DNA from 3 places in the Buttiauxella sp. WJP83 genome. Region 1 is predicted to be linked to each of the others. Evidence: predicted binding sites of a transcription regulator. Region 1 holds the regulator's gene; each other region holds the start of a gene.
The links. Region 1 encodes PurR, which represses purine synthesis genes. Its sites were predicted from a motif close to CANGCAAACGTTTGCNTG; they were not measured.
Positions count from the first base shown of each region.

Region 1 (4,673 bases):
AACTGGGCAAACGCAAATCCAGCCAGGAACAGACTCAGGCTTGCACTGACTGCCGATGCATCGGTCTGTAAATCTTGCTGAATGGCAGCGAAAGCAGGCAGGTACATGTCTGTGGCAAGGAAGCCCAGCACACTTAAGCCGGCCAGCCAGATAAGAAATCCTTTTGAAGGTTGCATAATTTTCTCTTGATTAATCTTGCAGGTTCATTGCCGCGAGAGTGTACGGAGTGCAATTACGCTTGTGAAACGCTAATATTTGTAGGTTGCGTTCAAAAATTTTGTGAGCAGAGAAATGTGGTCAGAATACTCGCTGGAAGTGATAGATGCGGTGGCGCGCAATGGTAGCTTCAGCGGTGCGGCACAGGAGTTGCACCGCGTTCCGTCTGCCATTAGCTATACGGTGCGGCAACTCGAAGATTGGTTAGCCGTTCCGCTATTCGAACGGCGTCATCGTGATGTCGAATTAACCCCAGCGGGCCTCTTTTTCCTTAAAGAGGGCCGTTCTGTTATCAAAAAAATGATGACGACACGGCAGCAGTGCCAACAGATCGCAAACGGATGGCGCGGGCATCTGGCTATAGCCGTTGATAACATCGTTAAACCTGAGCGAACGCGGCAACTGGTCGTGGATTTCTATCGCCATTTTCCGGATATCGAACTGCGCATCTTCCAGGAAGTGTTCAACGGCGTATGGGATGCGCTGGCGGATGGTCGTGTCGAGGTGGCTATTGGTGCAACCCAGGCTATTCCGGTCGGAGGGCGTTATGCCTTCCGCGATATGGGAACGTTGAGCTGGCGTTGTGTGGTGGCTTCCACTCATCCTCTGGCACAGCGCGGTGGGACGTTAAGCGACGATGACCTGCGTGACTGGCCGTCTTTGGTACTCGAAGATACCTCGCGTTCGTTACCCAAACGAATTACCTGGCTTTTAGATAACCAGCGCCGTGTGGTGGTGCCTGACTGGCAGTCCGGTTCGGATTGTTTGAGCGCGGGTTTGTGTATCGGCATGGTGCCGTTGCATATCGCCAGGCCGTGGCTGGATTCCGGGCGGTGGAGCGAATTAACCCTGGATAACCCGTTTCCTGACGCAGCATGTTGCCTGACCTGGCGGCAAAACGACGCATCACCTGCGTTGAGCTGGTTACTGGATTATCTGGGGGACAGTGAAACGATGAATCAGGAATGGTTACAGGAACCTGAGCCCGAGTAAACCCGGGCTCAACAACACTTAACGACGATAATCGCGGAATGGGCCATCAGCTACCGAGCGGCGTTCAATCAGACGCGGATGGACTTCAATCGATTGGGACTCTTCGCGTTTATTAACGATTCTATCCAATAGCATGTTAAACGCCGTTTCCCCCAGCGAATCTTTTGGCTGGTGGATGGTGGTCAACGCCGGTGAGAAGAAGCGCGCGTTACGCACATTGTCGTAACCAATAATGGAAATATCCTGCGGTACGCGCAGTCCCATCTCATCAGCGGCACAAATTGCCCCCATCGCCATGATGTCACCGCCACAGAATACTGCGGTAGGGCGATGAGACTGGCCGAGGATTTGCTGCATAGCGCGATAACCGGATTCAGGTTCAAAGTCACCCTGAACAATCCAGTTTTCTGGAATAGAAATACCCGCTTCTTCGAGTGCTTTCATAAAGCCAGCATGGCGACCGCCGCCAGTATTGCGTTCCATTTGGCCGGGGATAGCACCAATTTCGCGGTGACCGCGTTCAATTAAATAACGACCCGCCAGGTAGCCACCGTGGAATGCGTTATCGACCACGGAGTCGGTGAAATCAGCACGGGACTCGCCCCAGTCCATCACAACCATTGGGATGTGGCGGTACTCTTCGAGAACGGAAAGCAAGGAGTCTGGATATTCAGAGCACATCACCAGCAAACCATCGACACGCTTTTGCGCCATCATCGATAAGTAAGCGCGCTGTTTTTCAAAGTTATTGTGTGCGTTACCCAAAATCAGGGTATAGCCTTTTTCAAAGCAGCTATTTTCCACCGCTTCGATGATCTCGGCGAAATAAGGTGCTTCACTGGAAGTGGCAAGCAGACCGATCGTTTTGGTGTGATTAACTTTCAGGCTTCGTGCTACAGCACTCGGTGAGTAGTGCAATTCTTTAATTGCAGCCCATACCGCGTTGCGCGTTTCTTCCGCCACAAAACGGGTTTTGTTAATCACATGTGATACGGTTGTAGTGGAAACGTTTGCGCGCTTCGCCACGTCCTTGATTGTCGCCATTAAATTTCACTCCGGGCCATCTCTTAACCCCCTGATTACTAATGTGTTAAACGTTTGCGTACGCTGACTCCAAAGGCAACATAATGGTTGCAGGTATGCCGGGATTGCGACATAAAACGGGAGGAGGGCATTGAATTGACGATACGCAATAAATTAGCGAGGGATTTTGGCCTATCCTGGCGAAAAGTGGAAGAGGGAAAATGGATATCGGGTTAAAACCGTGAGGATTTTTATCTCCGATTGTGGGAAACTCATCATGACACATCAATTGTAAGGCTGTTTTGTAAGGTAACAAAAAGGAGTTGCTGATGAGTACCGACCTGAAATTTTCAATCACGACCACAGTTATTGTTCTGGCTTTGATTGTTTGCGGCGCATTAACTGCCGTACTGCACTGATTAAGATGGGCCGCTTATCGCGGCCCATTAACATTCCCCTAAATAGCTCCGCAACACGAACTATTTAGGGAGCAAACTTCTACGCTGCAAGATTCTTCTCAACAAACGCCCAATTCACCAGCGCCCAGAAATGCTCGAGGTAGTTAGGACGAGCATTGCGGTAGTCGATGTAGTACGCATGTTCCCAGACGTCCACCGTCAGCAGTGGTTTAGCGGCAGTCGTCAGTGGCGTACCCGCGTTGGAAGTAGAAACAATCGCTAAAGCGCCATCTTCCTGTTTAACTAACCACGTCCAACCTGCGCCAAAGTTCTTGATAGCGGCATCAGTAAACTGTTGTTTGAATTCAGCGAAGCTACCGAAAGATTTGTTGATAGCGTCCAGAAGTTCGCCAGTAGGTTCCCCGCCTGCATTTGGTGCCAGGCAGTTCCAGTAGAAGGTGTGGTTCCACACCTGAGCGGCGTTGTTAAAAACACCACCCTCGGAAGTACGAACGATCTCTTCAAGCGTTTTACCTTCAAAAGCTGTGCCCTTAACCAGGTTATTCAGGTTAGTGACATAGGTTTGATGGTGTTTGCCGTAATGGTATTCCAGGGTTTCAGCGGAGATATGCGGTGCTAAAGCATCTTTCGCATACGGTAATGCAGGTAGTTCGAACGACATTGCTAACTCCTTATTATTTTGTTTACTTCTAAATAACCACTTTTAATGCGGGTTTAGGTTAACAAATTGAAAGGATAAGCAAAAGAAGAACTCACCTGCCCATTTCAGGGCAGGTGAAGGTTTTAACGAATGGTTTTAGATGTCATGACGCGTTTAGCGCCAACATAGTGGCGTTGCCAATAGTCTTCGCTCAACGAGGTGATTTGAATATCACGGCCAGTACGCGGTGACTGGATGAATTTCCCATTACCGACGTAGACACCAACGTGATCCGCAGTGCCACGGCCTTGGGTGCGGAAGAACACAAGGTCACCCGTTTCCAGTTCCCCGCGATCAACCGGAGAAGCATCACGCAGGTGATACATTTCGTTTGCAGTACGCGGAATACGGAATTTCACCAAATCTTTGTAAGCGTAATAAACCAAACCGCTGCAATCGAAGCCAGTACGCGGCGACGTGCCACCCCAGCGATACGGTTTGCCAATCTGGCCCATCAGTTTGTTCATCGCCGTCTTCTGTGCTTTCTGCACCCGGACTTTGTGCGCTGCTGCAATCGTCGTTGGTTGCTCTGCTTTGACTTTCACACAGCGCGTTTTGTAGCCCTTACGCGGTTTACTGCATTTTTCGGTAAAAGTAACAGGCTGGACTTTCGCGAGCTGGGAGGAGTTTTTACGATCATTTTTTGCAAGATGTTTTGTTTTTGCACTGCTGGTGTTCTTAGCGATTTTACTCTTTGAGGCAGTGGATTCTTTTTTCTTGCTGGTGGTTTTAGAAGAGGTGTTAGTTTTCTTGCTGGCGGTAGTGGTTTTATCTTTACTCTTACTGCTCTTTTCTGTGCTCTTCGTTGTGCTTTTCACAACGTGCGCTTTTTGCGCAGCCACGGGACGAGCGTGCTCAGACGCCTGCGTCAATGGTGTATACGGCAAGGTAAATAGCAGAGCACAGAGCGTGATAGAAATTTTTGTTATCCGCGCCACTCGACAATCCCCTGGTTAAAATGAATGCACGATGAATACCATCATGCCCGTGTATGATTTTGCGAAACCCGCCGATTCTAATCTATAAGAGGTTATAAAGTTAATAACCTTTTTCTCTTCGTCTTGTTGTTTCGTTACCACACGCAAAAAAAATGACCAAACTAATGGTTGTCAGGCTATTTATTGATCGGGCTTATAGTTATTTCCTGATTTGCAGCTGCGGGAAAAGTGTTATTCTTGATGCATGTTGTCCCTCCATCGCACATGAAACAGAGACCCTGTAAAAAATGGTGTTTTCTGGAGAGGGTGTCAATCGCTACAATGGCAGGCTACTGCCAGTAAAAGGTTTGAGGAAGCAAGCAATGAGCACTATTGAAAAAATCC
Region 1 is NZ_CP110080.1:2,058,933-2,063,605, forward strand. Features, by position in the region: gene punC (purine nucleoside transporter PunC) at 1-176, opposite strand, end outside; gene punR (DNA-binding transcriptional activator PunR) at 292-1,209, shown strand; gene purR (HTH-type transcriptional repressor PurR) at 1,228-2,253, opposite strand; gene cydH (cytochrome bd-I oxidase subunit CydH) at 2,562-2,651, shown strand; gene sodB (superoxide dismutase [Fe]) at 2,731-3,312, opposite strand; gene OH773_RS09545 (C40 family peptidase) at 3,435-4,289, opposite strand; gene grxD (monothiol glutaredoxin 4) at 4,652-4,673, shown strand, end outside.

Region 2 (4,673 bases), 870 kb from region 1:
CGCACTTTGCTGCACTGTGGCGATAAACGTTGAATCAGCCGGGCCGAGATTAATCACGCCGGTGCGATGAAACACTTTCTCGCCGCTGATTTCCTGTAATGCGTCCCAAAGTTTCTGAGCGCGTAATACTAACGGGACATATTTTTCGCCTTCGCCATAGGCGTGGCGCATCAGGCGTGTATCGCCGTGGTGGCTACCTTGCTGATGAGGGGGATGGCAGCTATCGATCATCAGGACATTCAGGCCGGAATGTGTTGCATAGCAGCCAGCGGCGGCACCCACAGACCCACTTCCGACGATGATAAGGTCATAATGCATGGCGCTTTTCTCCTCTCTTTGTGCCAAAACAGAATAATAAAAAAGGCACCTCTACGGTGCCTTGTGTTATTTGGGCAGCATCGGCAATCAATGCTTACGATAATCGCTTACCTGGTAATCACTAGATTCAATCTTAGCAATGCCGGCTTCAAGAATTGATATAAATTGCCGGGCAACATCCGTGGTCAGCCATAACGTTTGACCGATTTCAGTTTCGTCGTGCTTTTGCGTATTGGAGGTCAGGTAGTGCAGGCGAAGCATCAGTGCGTCGTAGCTATCTACGGTACTGATGTCCCATCCAACAAGGGGATGGGTCTGGATAACATCACTATTTTTTTCCATCATAACCCCTTTTATACGTGTGTTTAAGACAACGGTTCGCGAGGTTTAATGCTTGTTTAATGTGAAGCCAGTTAAGTATATCAATGATTAAGCTATTTCGAAGAAGAAATAAATACCCTGCAACACTTTTTTTACATTACAGAGCTCGATTGTGCGTTATTTCGACGCTTTACTCTTTTTTATTGGGAAGATTCTGAGTAAGAAAGAATGGCGGAAGGAGCCTGCTAAGCAAATTTCAAAAAATAAAAAAACCGGATGGCGACACCCGGCATAAAAAACAACGAGGGAATTTTTTACCTGAAATGAGCGGCGACTTAATGTTAAGCCGACCACCTTCCATGATGAGTTTTAATCCGCAGCAAACCAGTCGTCAGCGCTTTCCCAGGTCTCTTGCAATATTTCGCTAATGCGATCGCGATCTTCTTTGCTGGCACCTAACACCGAGAGGTTATTAGCGGCAGCATAACGCACCTGAACGTGGTTTTCGTTTTCAGGATAGTGTTGAGTTATTCGGCGTGAAAGTTCATTCGCAAGCGCGTCAATAGCGCCTTGTGGCAGAGATGTAGTTTTGGCAATAGTGACTTCAATACGCATAACAGCCCCCTGTATAATATACTGTATATGTATACAGCCATATTATTCTGTATGCAACAGGGGGCATTAAAATTAAGCTTTTACTGACCAGTTAACTTGCTCACCGGCCAGGAATGGCACGATGCTGTCATCACTGGTGGCAATAGTTTCTGGCATTGTGATCGGGGTACGAACCAACTCAATCGTTTCTTCGTTAACTGGCAGACCATAGAAACGTGGGCCGTTGAGCGACGTAAACGCTTCAAAGTGCTCAAGCGCATTCATCTCTTCAAATACAGTTGCGTAAGCTCCCAGAGCTGACGGCGCGTTAAAGCAACCCGCACAACCACAACTTGCTTCTTTACGATGACGCGCGTGTGGTGCGGAATCTGTACCGAGGAATACGCGGTCACAACCACTGGCAACCAGTTCACGCAACGCTTCCTGATGAATACTGCGTTTTAAAATTGGCAGGCAATAGAGGTGAGGGCGCACACCGCCAACCAGCATGTGGTTGCGGTTAAACATCAGATGCTGAGGAGTGATGGTCGCACCCAACAGTGAGTTTCCTTCCTTCACATACTGCGCGGCATCTTTGGTGGTGATGTGTTCGAACACCACTTTCAATTCCGGTAATTGCTGACGCAAAGGCTCCAGGACGGTTTCGATAAAACGCGCTTCACGATCAAAAATATCAATGTCAGCGTGCGTCACTTCGCCGTGAATAAGCAGCGGCATGCCGATTTTTTGCATGCGCTCAAGCACCGGTAAAATCGCGGCGGTGCTGGTGACACCATGGCTTGAGTTCGTCGTCGCATTGGCAGGATAGAGTTTTGCTGCGGTAAACACGTTTTCATTAAACCCACGCTCAACTTCGTTCGGGTCTAAAGAATCGGTGAGATAACAGGTCATCAGGGGTTCGAAATTATGCCCCTGTGGTACGGCATCCAGAATACGCTGGCGATAGGCAATGGCGGCTTCGACCGTTGTGACTGGCGGCACCAGGTTTGGCATAACAATCGCGCGACCATAAATTTCGCTGGTATATGGCACCACCGTTTTTAACATCTCACCATCACGAAGGTGAATATGCCAGTCGTCTGGGCGGCGAATTTTTAATACCTGAGGTAATACGGTCATGAAAGTGCTCCGGCTAGGAAGGATTTAACGATGATTTGTGCCGGACACAAAGAATAAGCGCAAACGTTTCGCTTTGCACCATTTTCGTTGAGATTTTCTTGGGGAGGAGCGGCTGCTACCTCCCCAATGTCGTGAGAATTACTCAGTGAAAGGGATCACAATTTCGCCGGGCTTAACTTCAATCCCTTTGGCGTATTTTTTAGCCAGATTTTCACCGGTACTGCGGTCTTCACCCAACACGTAAGCCGGTTGTTGATTGAAGTAATTTTGCAGTGACTGATTCAGATACGGAATAAGTGTCTGGACAATGGTTTGCATTTTTTGAGGCTCGACAGTCGCATCTACCACTTCCATTTCTTGTAAATAAATCGCGCCTTGTTCTTTATTGAACGTTGGTAACGCTTTTAGCTTCAGTTTGATGTTGGCTTTTTGATCGCCGAAAATCGATGTCATTTCCAGTTTGGCATCACCTGTTAACGTGACTTTATTCGCTTCTTCACGGCCAATCGCACTGGATAAATTGTTCAATACAATATGGGCATCGGCAACGCCTGGCAGGCCAATATCTTTAGAGAAATTATTGCGTTTTTGCAGCGCGTGGTTGATTTCCTGTTCGCTGACGGTGTATTGCGTTAGCTGGTTACAACCCACCACTAATCCGCAGAGTATTAATGCTGCGGCTAAAACTATCTTTTTCATGGAGTTCCTTAACATGCTGCTTTGAAACAGATCCTGACATGCAACATCATGATCTAATCGCGCAGGCAGTGCTACCGGAAAAAACTGAAAATCAGATTGCAAGTCTTGCAGGGCCGAACGCGGCGGGTGAGCATTATGCTTACCCGCTCTGGGGAAAAGCCTTAACGGCAATTAAATTGCGTGGGATGAAAGCAGATTAATTTGCGTCTGTTTTGCCATATTATCGCGGTACGCCGCCACACGGCTTGGCCACTCAATTCCGGCAACCAGCGTCAGGTTACGCAGCAGTGGGAACAGATGGATATCATCGTCAGATGGCTCACCATTGACCGCATTAGGTTGCACAATGAGTTTATCGAGCTTGCGCAGATCGTCTGATATTTTCTTGATAAGACCGGTTGAATGCGAGAGGTGATCCGCGAAAGAACCGATCATCGCCTCTTTCTTGTGGACGAAATAAGCCCGCGCTTCCGGTGTGGCAAACTCATCAAAGGGAGCTTTAGCAATACGAGGAAGGAGCAACTGTTGAACATAGCTATTGACGTGGCGCAACCAGTCACTAATAGCCGCGTGGGTACTCCCTGTCAGCAGTGGTTCGCCATCGAGTTTATCGACGTAGTGCACGATATCCATGCTTTCAGGCATATAGCGGCTGTCGTCTTTTTGCAAGATGGGCACCACTTTCTTGCCAACCATTTTTGTCGGGGTGGCTTCATCGTCATTTAGCAGAACATTTAGCTCAATGGGGATATTCTTTAAGCCAAAAATCATGCGTGCTTTGAGGCAAAAAGGGCAGTGATCGTAGATATAAAGCTTCACGTTATTCCTCCATTTTGATTTACGGACTAAATCCGTCAACTTTTCAGTATGGTAGAGAAAAATGAGGGCCGCAAACTAGTTACCTGGCTCAAGCATAGACGGTTCGACCGGTTTAGCGCTAAATTGCCACCACAGTGCAATCAAGGTAATCACGCCAATAATTCCGAGCATCATCCACGGGAGTTCCGGCTGGTTGATCGTTTTTCCGGCGTCATACAGCCAACCGCCCCCGGCATAACCTAAAGCGCCACCAATGGCCAAACCCAAACGGCTGAATCCCATATAACTCCCGCGAGCACGGGAATCTGCGAGCGATGCGCCCAGTGTTTCACGGGCAGGTTCAGCAATGATTGAGCCGATGTAAAACACGCAAATCAGCGTGAACAACTGCTGGAGGTTATTCGTTAGGCCAATCGGCAACATCGCCAGTGTCATCAGGAATAACCCAGCCATCAGGCGCTGCTCAAGGCGGAAGCGTTTTTCACTCCAGCGGGCAATCGGGTAGAGCAGCGTCAACGACAGCGCGGCTTCAATGGCATACATCCACTTCACGGCGGCAGGCGTTCCGGCAATTTCGTTGACCATAATCGGCAGCATTAACATGACCTGCACTGCAAGCATGTAATAACCGGCGAGCGTCAGCACATACGTGACAAATCGTCTGTCACGCAGTACGCGTCCCATTCCTTCAAGCATGGGGGTGCGAATGGTGGAAAGTTTATACGCAGGCAGCAACCAGGCATTGACGATTGCGCAAATAACAAACATCACCGCACCGGCAC
Region 2 is NZ_CP110080.1:2,933,831-2,938,503, reverse strand. Features, by position in the region: gene solA (N-methyl-L-tryptophan oxidase) at 1-318, opposite strand, end outside; gene bssS (biofilm formation regulator BssS) at 406-660, opposite strand; gene dinI (DNA damage-inducible protein I) at 1,009-1,254, opposite strand; gene pyrC (dihydroorotase) at 1,327-2,373, opposite strand; gene OH773_RS13715 (lipoprotein) at 2,512-3,072, opposite strand; gene OH773_RS13710 (hypothetical protein) at 3,111-3,272, shown strand; gene grxB (glutaredoxin 2) at 3,244-3,891, opposite strand; gene mdtH (multidrug efflux MFS transporter MdtH) at 3,967-4,673, opposite strand, start outside.
Region 2: the regulator PurR is predicted to act here: its motif matches at 2,430-2,447, upstream of pyrC (dihydroorotase).

Region 3 (4,673 bases), 2.1 Mb from region 1:
CATCAACCATTACGTATTGATGTTATTGCCGATCACTCGGGTTATTCGAAGTGGCACCTGCAACGATTGTTTATGCAGTACAAAGGCGAGAGTCTTGGGAAGTACATTCGCGAGCGTAAACTGTTGCTGGCGGCGCGTGATTTACGCGATACCGATAACAAGGTTTACGATATTAGTCTGAGGTACGGCTTTGATTCACAGCAGACGTTTACGCGCATTTTTACGCGAACGTTTAACCAGCCGCCGGGTCGATATCGCCGGGAAAATCATAGCCAGTCGTCATGACTGGCTATTTTAATACGAACAGATTAATGCGCGTCGATAAACACGATTTTGAGGATAAACAACAGCGCTACGACAATCACGCATGGGCTGATTTCACGCCAGCGACCAGTGCCGAGTTTCATCACACAGTAAGAGATGAAGCCCAGAGCGATACCTTCGGTGATTGAGAAGCTAAATGGCATCATTACGGCAGTAATGAATGCTGGAACCGCTTCCGTCAGGTCATCCCACTTCACGCGAGACAGGCTGGATGTCATCAACACGCCAACGTAAATCAGAGCACCTGCAGCCGCATATGCCGGAACAATGCCTGCCAGTGGCGACAGGAAGATAACCAGTAAGAACAGCAAACCCACGATTACCGCTGTCAGGCCAGTGCGACCACCGACAGACACGCCAGAAGAACTTTCGATATACGCGGTAACGGACGATGTCCCGATAAACGCACCCGCAACAGAAGATACGCTATCAACATACAGCGCCTGCTTCATGCGAGGGAATTTACCTTTTTCGTCGGCCAACCCGGCTTTGTCTGTTACGCCAATCAACGTACCGGAGGAGTCAAACAGGTTAACCAACATGAAGGAGAAGATAACCCCTGCCAGCCCAATGTTCAGTGAACCGGCTAAATCAACCTGCCCTACCACTGAAAGTACGCTTGGTGGTGCAGAAACAATACCGTGGTATTGCACATCGCCCATCATCCAGCCCAGCAGCGTAGTCACCACAATGGAAACCAGTACAGCAGCGTGAATGTTACGTGAAGCCAGAATTGCGATGATAAAGAAGCCTAATGCCCCCAGCAGCACGCTGTGGGAAGTCAGGTTACCGATGGTCACCAGTGTGTCTTTGTTCGCAACGATAATCCCGGCGTTTTTCAGGCCCATCATCCCGATGAACAGACCAATACCGCTGGTGATGCCTACGCGCAGGCTCACCGGAATATTAGCAATCATCCAGTAACGCACGCGGAAAATGGTCAGCAGTAACAGACCGGTGGCACCCCAGAAAATGGCGCCCATACCCACTTGCCAGGAAATTCCCATTGCGCCAACAACCACAAAGGCGAAGAACGCATTCAGGCCCATCGCAGGCGCCAGTGCGACTGGCAGGTTGGCGAAAATACCCATCAGGATGCTACCTAATGCGGCAATCAAACAGGTGGTGACAAAAACGGCCTGGGTATCCATACCAGCGGCGCCAAGGATCTGCGGGTTGACGAAAACGATATACACCATCGTCAGGAAGGTCGTGAGACCGGCGATCACTTCTGTGCGTGCCGTGGTGCCGTGTTCGCGCAGTTTAAACACGCGCTCGAGCAGCCCCGGATTTGCGGCCGGAGTAGATTGTGGTTGGCTCATTAGTCTTAATTCCGAACATTGAGAGGGAAAATCCGTCGCTATCCTATACCAAAAAATACAAAACATAATGACCCACGTTGTATTTTTTTCATTGAAAATTCTTATACGGCAACGATTGCGTGCCGCAAAAATTGCGCAAATTGGGTAAGATGATCCTTCACTTTAATAAAAGGAAGCGGTATGTCCCGGATAGATGCGGTGTTCTTCGACTGCGATGGTACGCTGGTTGATAGTGAGGTTATTTGCTCCAAAGCCTACGTGCATATGTTTGCGCAAAACGGCATTGAACTTGCGCTTGAGGAAGTTCATAAAACCTTCAAGGGGATCAAGCTCTACGAGATCATCGACACTATCAATGCCCAACATGGCGTGAACTTCGCAAAAGAGGAGCTGGAGAAAATTTTTCGCGCAGAAGTTTCGCGACTTTTCGACAGCGAACTCGTAGAGATTGAAGGTGCTGCAGCGCTCATTGCGCAAATCAAGGTGCCGATGTGTATCGTTTCCAATGGCCCGGTCAGCAAAATGCAGCATTCGCTGGGCAAAACCGGCATGCTCGGCCATTTCCCGGACAAACTCTTTAGCGGTTATGACATCAAGGCATGGAAACCCGATCCGGCGATCATGTTCCATGCCGCCGATGCGATGCGCGTTGATGTGAAAAACTGCGTGCTGGTGGATGATTCAATGGCGGGTGCGCAATCAGGTATTGCCGCAGGAATGGAAGTTTTCTACTTCTGCGCCGATCCGCATAACAAGCCAATTGACCATCCGAAAGTTACGACCTTTACCGATTTGTCGCAGTTGCCGGAATTATGGCGCGCGCGGGGTTGGGATATTACGGAATAAAGAAATCTGGCGGATAGCGCTTACGCTTATCCGCCCTGCAACGGATGTGCTTAAGTACTTTGGCGCAATTCAATCTGGTAGCTGAATTGCTCAACTCGCGATTCGTCTAATTCGTCATCCCTTTCATCATTCAACAGTTCAATCAGTAGCTTACCCGCGTCTTTACCCATTTTTTTATAATCAATACGGATAGAAGTCAGCGTCGGGTGCGTTTGATCGCAGCTGTCCGAACCGTCGAGACAAGCCACCGCGATATTTCCGGGGATTTTCAGCAAGCGCCGTTGGCACTCAAACATGATGCCTAGCGCAATCTCCTCATGGCTGCAAATCACAGCATCCAGTTCTGGCTGGCGTTGTAATATTTCGGTCAATGCATAACGGCCAAACTGCAAGCTGGCGGCATCCGGCGTGGTGATCACCTGATCGGAATTCTGGTAACGACTCAGCATCGCTTTATGCCAGCCATTCAGTTGCTGACGCTGCAAACGGTTGTCCATGTGCGCACCGATAAAACCGATATTCTTATAACCCTGATCCAACAGATGTTCTGTCAGTTTATGTGACGCCTCAAAAAATGCCGTTTCAAGCGTAATTCGCGCCTGGCTGAAAGGGGAACCAACGACGTTAATAGTGGGAATATTGGTTTTTTCGAGAATCTGGTAGGTTTTTTCAGCCAACTGAGAACCAAAAATCACCAAAGCAGCCGGATTGCTTTGCAGTAACGTCATTAAAATTTCAGCCTCTTTATGCTGATTATGTTCATGGCAGCCAAGCAGTAGCTGGAACTCATTTTTATTCAGTACTTGCTGTAATGACTGCATAAAGCGCGAACTGGCTTTATCGGTCAGAGAAGGTATCAGCACGGCGACCGTATCACTGTGACCAGAAGCCAGCGCGCCCGCAGCCCGATTGGGGATATAACCCAACTCTTCCACAGCTTGTTCTATCTTCTCGCGCAATTTGTCGGAAACCTGCTCCGGGGTTCTCAACGCCCGGGAAACCGTCATGGTTCCAACACCCGCATAATTGGCGACTTCTTGCAGCGTGACTCGTCCGGTACCACGACGCTTACGCATTTTTTCCATTCCGGCTCCCGGGACGATTACAACTTACTGTTTTCATTATTTTTATTTCACCATCAGTCTGTCAGTTCTTTGCCCACGGCAGCAAATGCTCTATCGCATTGTATATGCGGGAACCCGATATAGCCAAAGTCAGACAGACAAGAAATGATAGCGCTATCACAAAGCTTGATAGCGCTATCAGGTAGCGCTATCAAATGAGACAACCATCACATTAATTACTGTCTGAAAAATCTACCCTCCTGTTAATTATCATCGGGAGTTATCAGTCGCATGTTAAAAACACTATTAACCGCAGAGGTTGTTCAGGTCGTCGAAAAGGCTAAAGACTGGCGCGATGCCGTGGCGATTTCATGCCGTCCGCTGATTGAAAACGGTTCGATCGAACCGCGTTATGTCGAGGCTATCTACCGCTCACATGAAGCCATCGGCCCGTACTATGTGGTTGGCCCCGGTATTGCGATGCCCCATGCACGTCCGGAAGAAGGTGCAAACAAACTCTCTCTGGCACTGACGCTTATCACTTCAGGCGTGAATTTCGATGCCGATGAAAACGATCCGGTGAAGTTGTTGATTGTGTTAGCGGCAACCGACAGCACCAGCCACATTGAAGCGATTTCTCAACTCGCCCAATTATTCGATAACGAACAAGACATTCAGGCCATTTTGCAGGCCAAAACAACGCAAGACATTTTGTCCGTCATTGCGCGCTATTAATCCAGGGGAACAATTATGAAAATTACAGTGGTTTGCGGTAACGGTTTAGGCACCAGCCTGATGATGGAAATGAGCATTAAAAGCATTCTGAAAGATCTGGCAGTCAACGCTGATGTTGATCATGTTGACCTTGGCTCAGCTAAAGGCACACCGAGCGATATTTATGTCGGCACCAAGGACATCGCCGAGCAACTCGTCGCACAGTCCGTCGCTGGGAAAATCGTTGCTCTGGACAACATGATCGACAAGAAAGCCATGAAAGAACGTTTGTCCGTGGCATTAACCGAGTTAGGCGCACTGTAAGTCGAGGTCGTAATGGATTTCTTTCGTTTTTTGATGAGCGATGTGCTTTCCGAACCGGCAGTGCTGGTTGGTTTAATCG
Region 3 is NZ_CP110080.1:4,692,025-4,696,697, reverse strand. Features, by position in the region: gene OH773_RS21695 (RamA family antibiotic efflux transcriptional regulator) at 1-285, shown strand, start outside; gene OH773_RS21690 (NCS2 family permease) at 309-1,646, opposite strand; gene yieH (6-phosphogluconate phosphatase) at 1,827-2,492, shown strand; gene OH773_RS21680 (LacI family DNA-binding transcriptional regulator) at 2,543-3,577, opposite strand; gene OH773_RS21675 (PTS sugar transporter subunit IIA) at 3,848-4,291, shown strand; gene OH773_RS21670 (PTS sugar transporter subunit IIB) at 4,307-4,594, shown strand; gene OH773_RS21665 (PTS ascorbate transporter subunit IIC) at 4,607-4,673, shown strand, end outside.
Region 3: the regulator PurR is predicted to act here: its motif matches at 1,751-1,768, upstream of OH773_RS21690 (NCS2 family permease).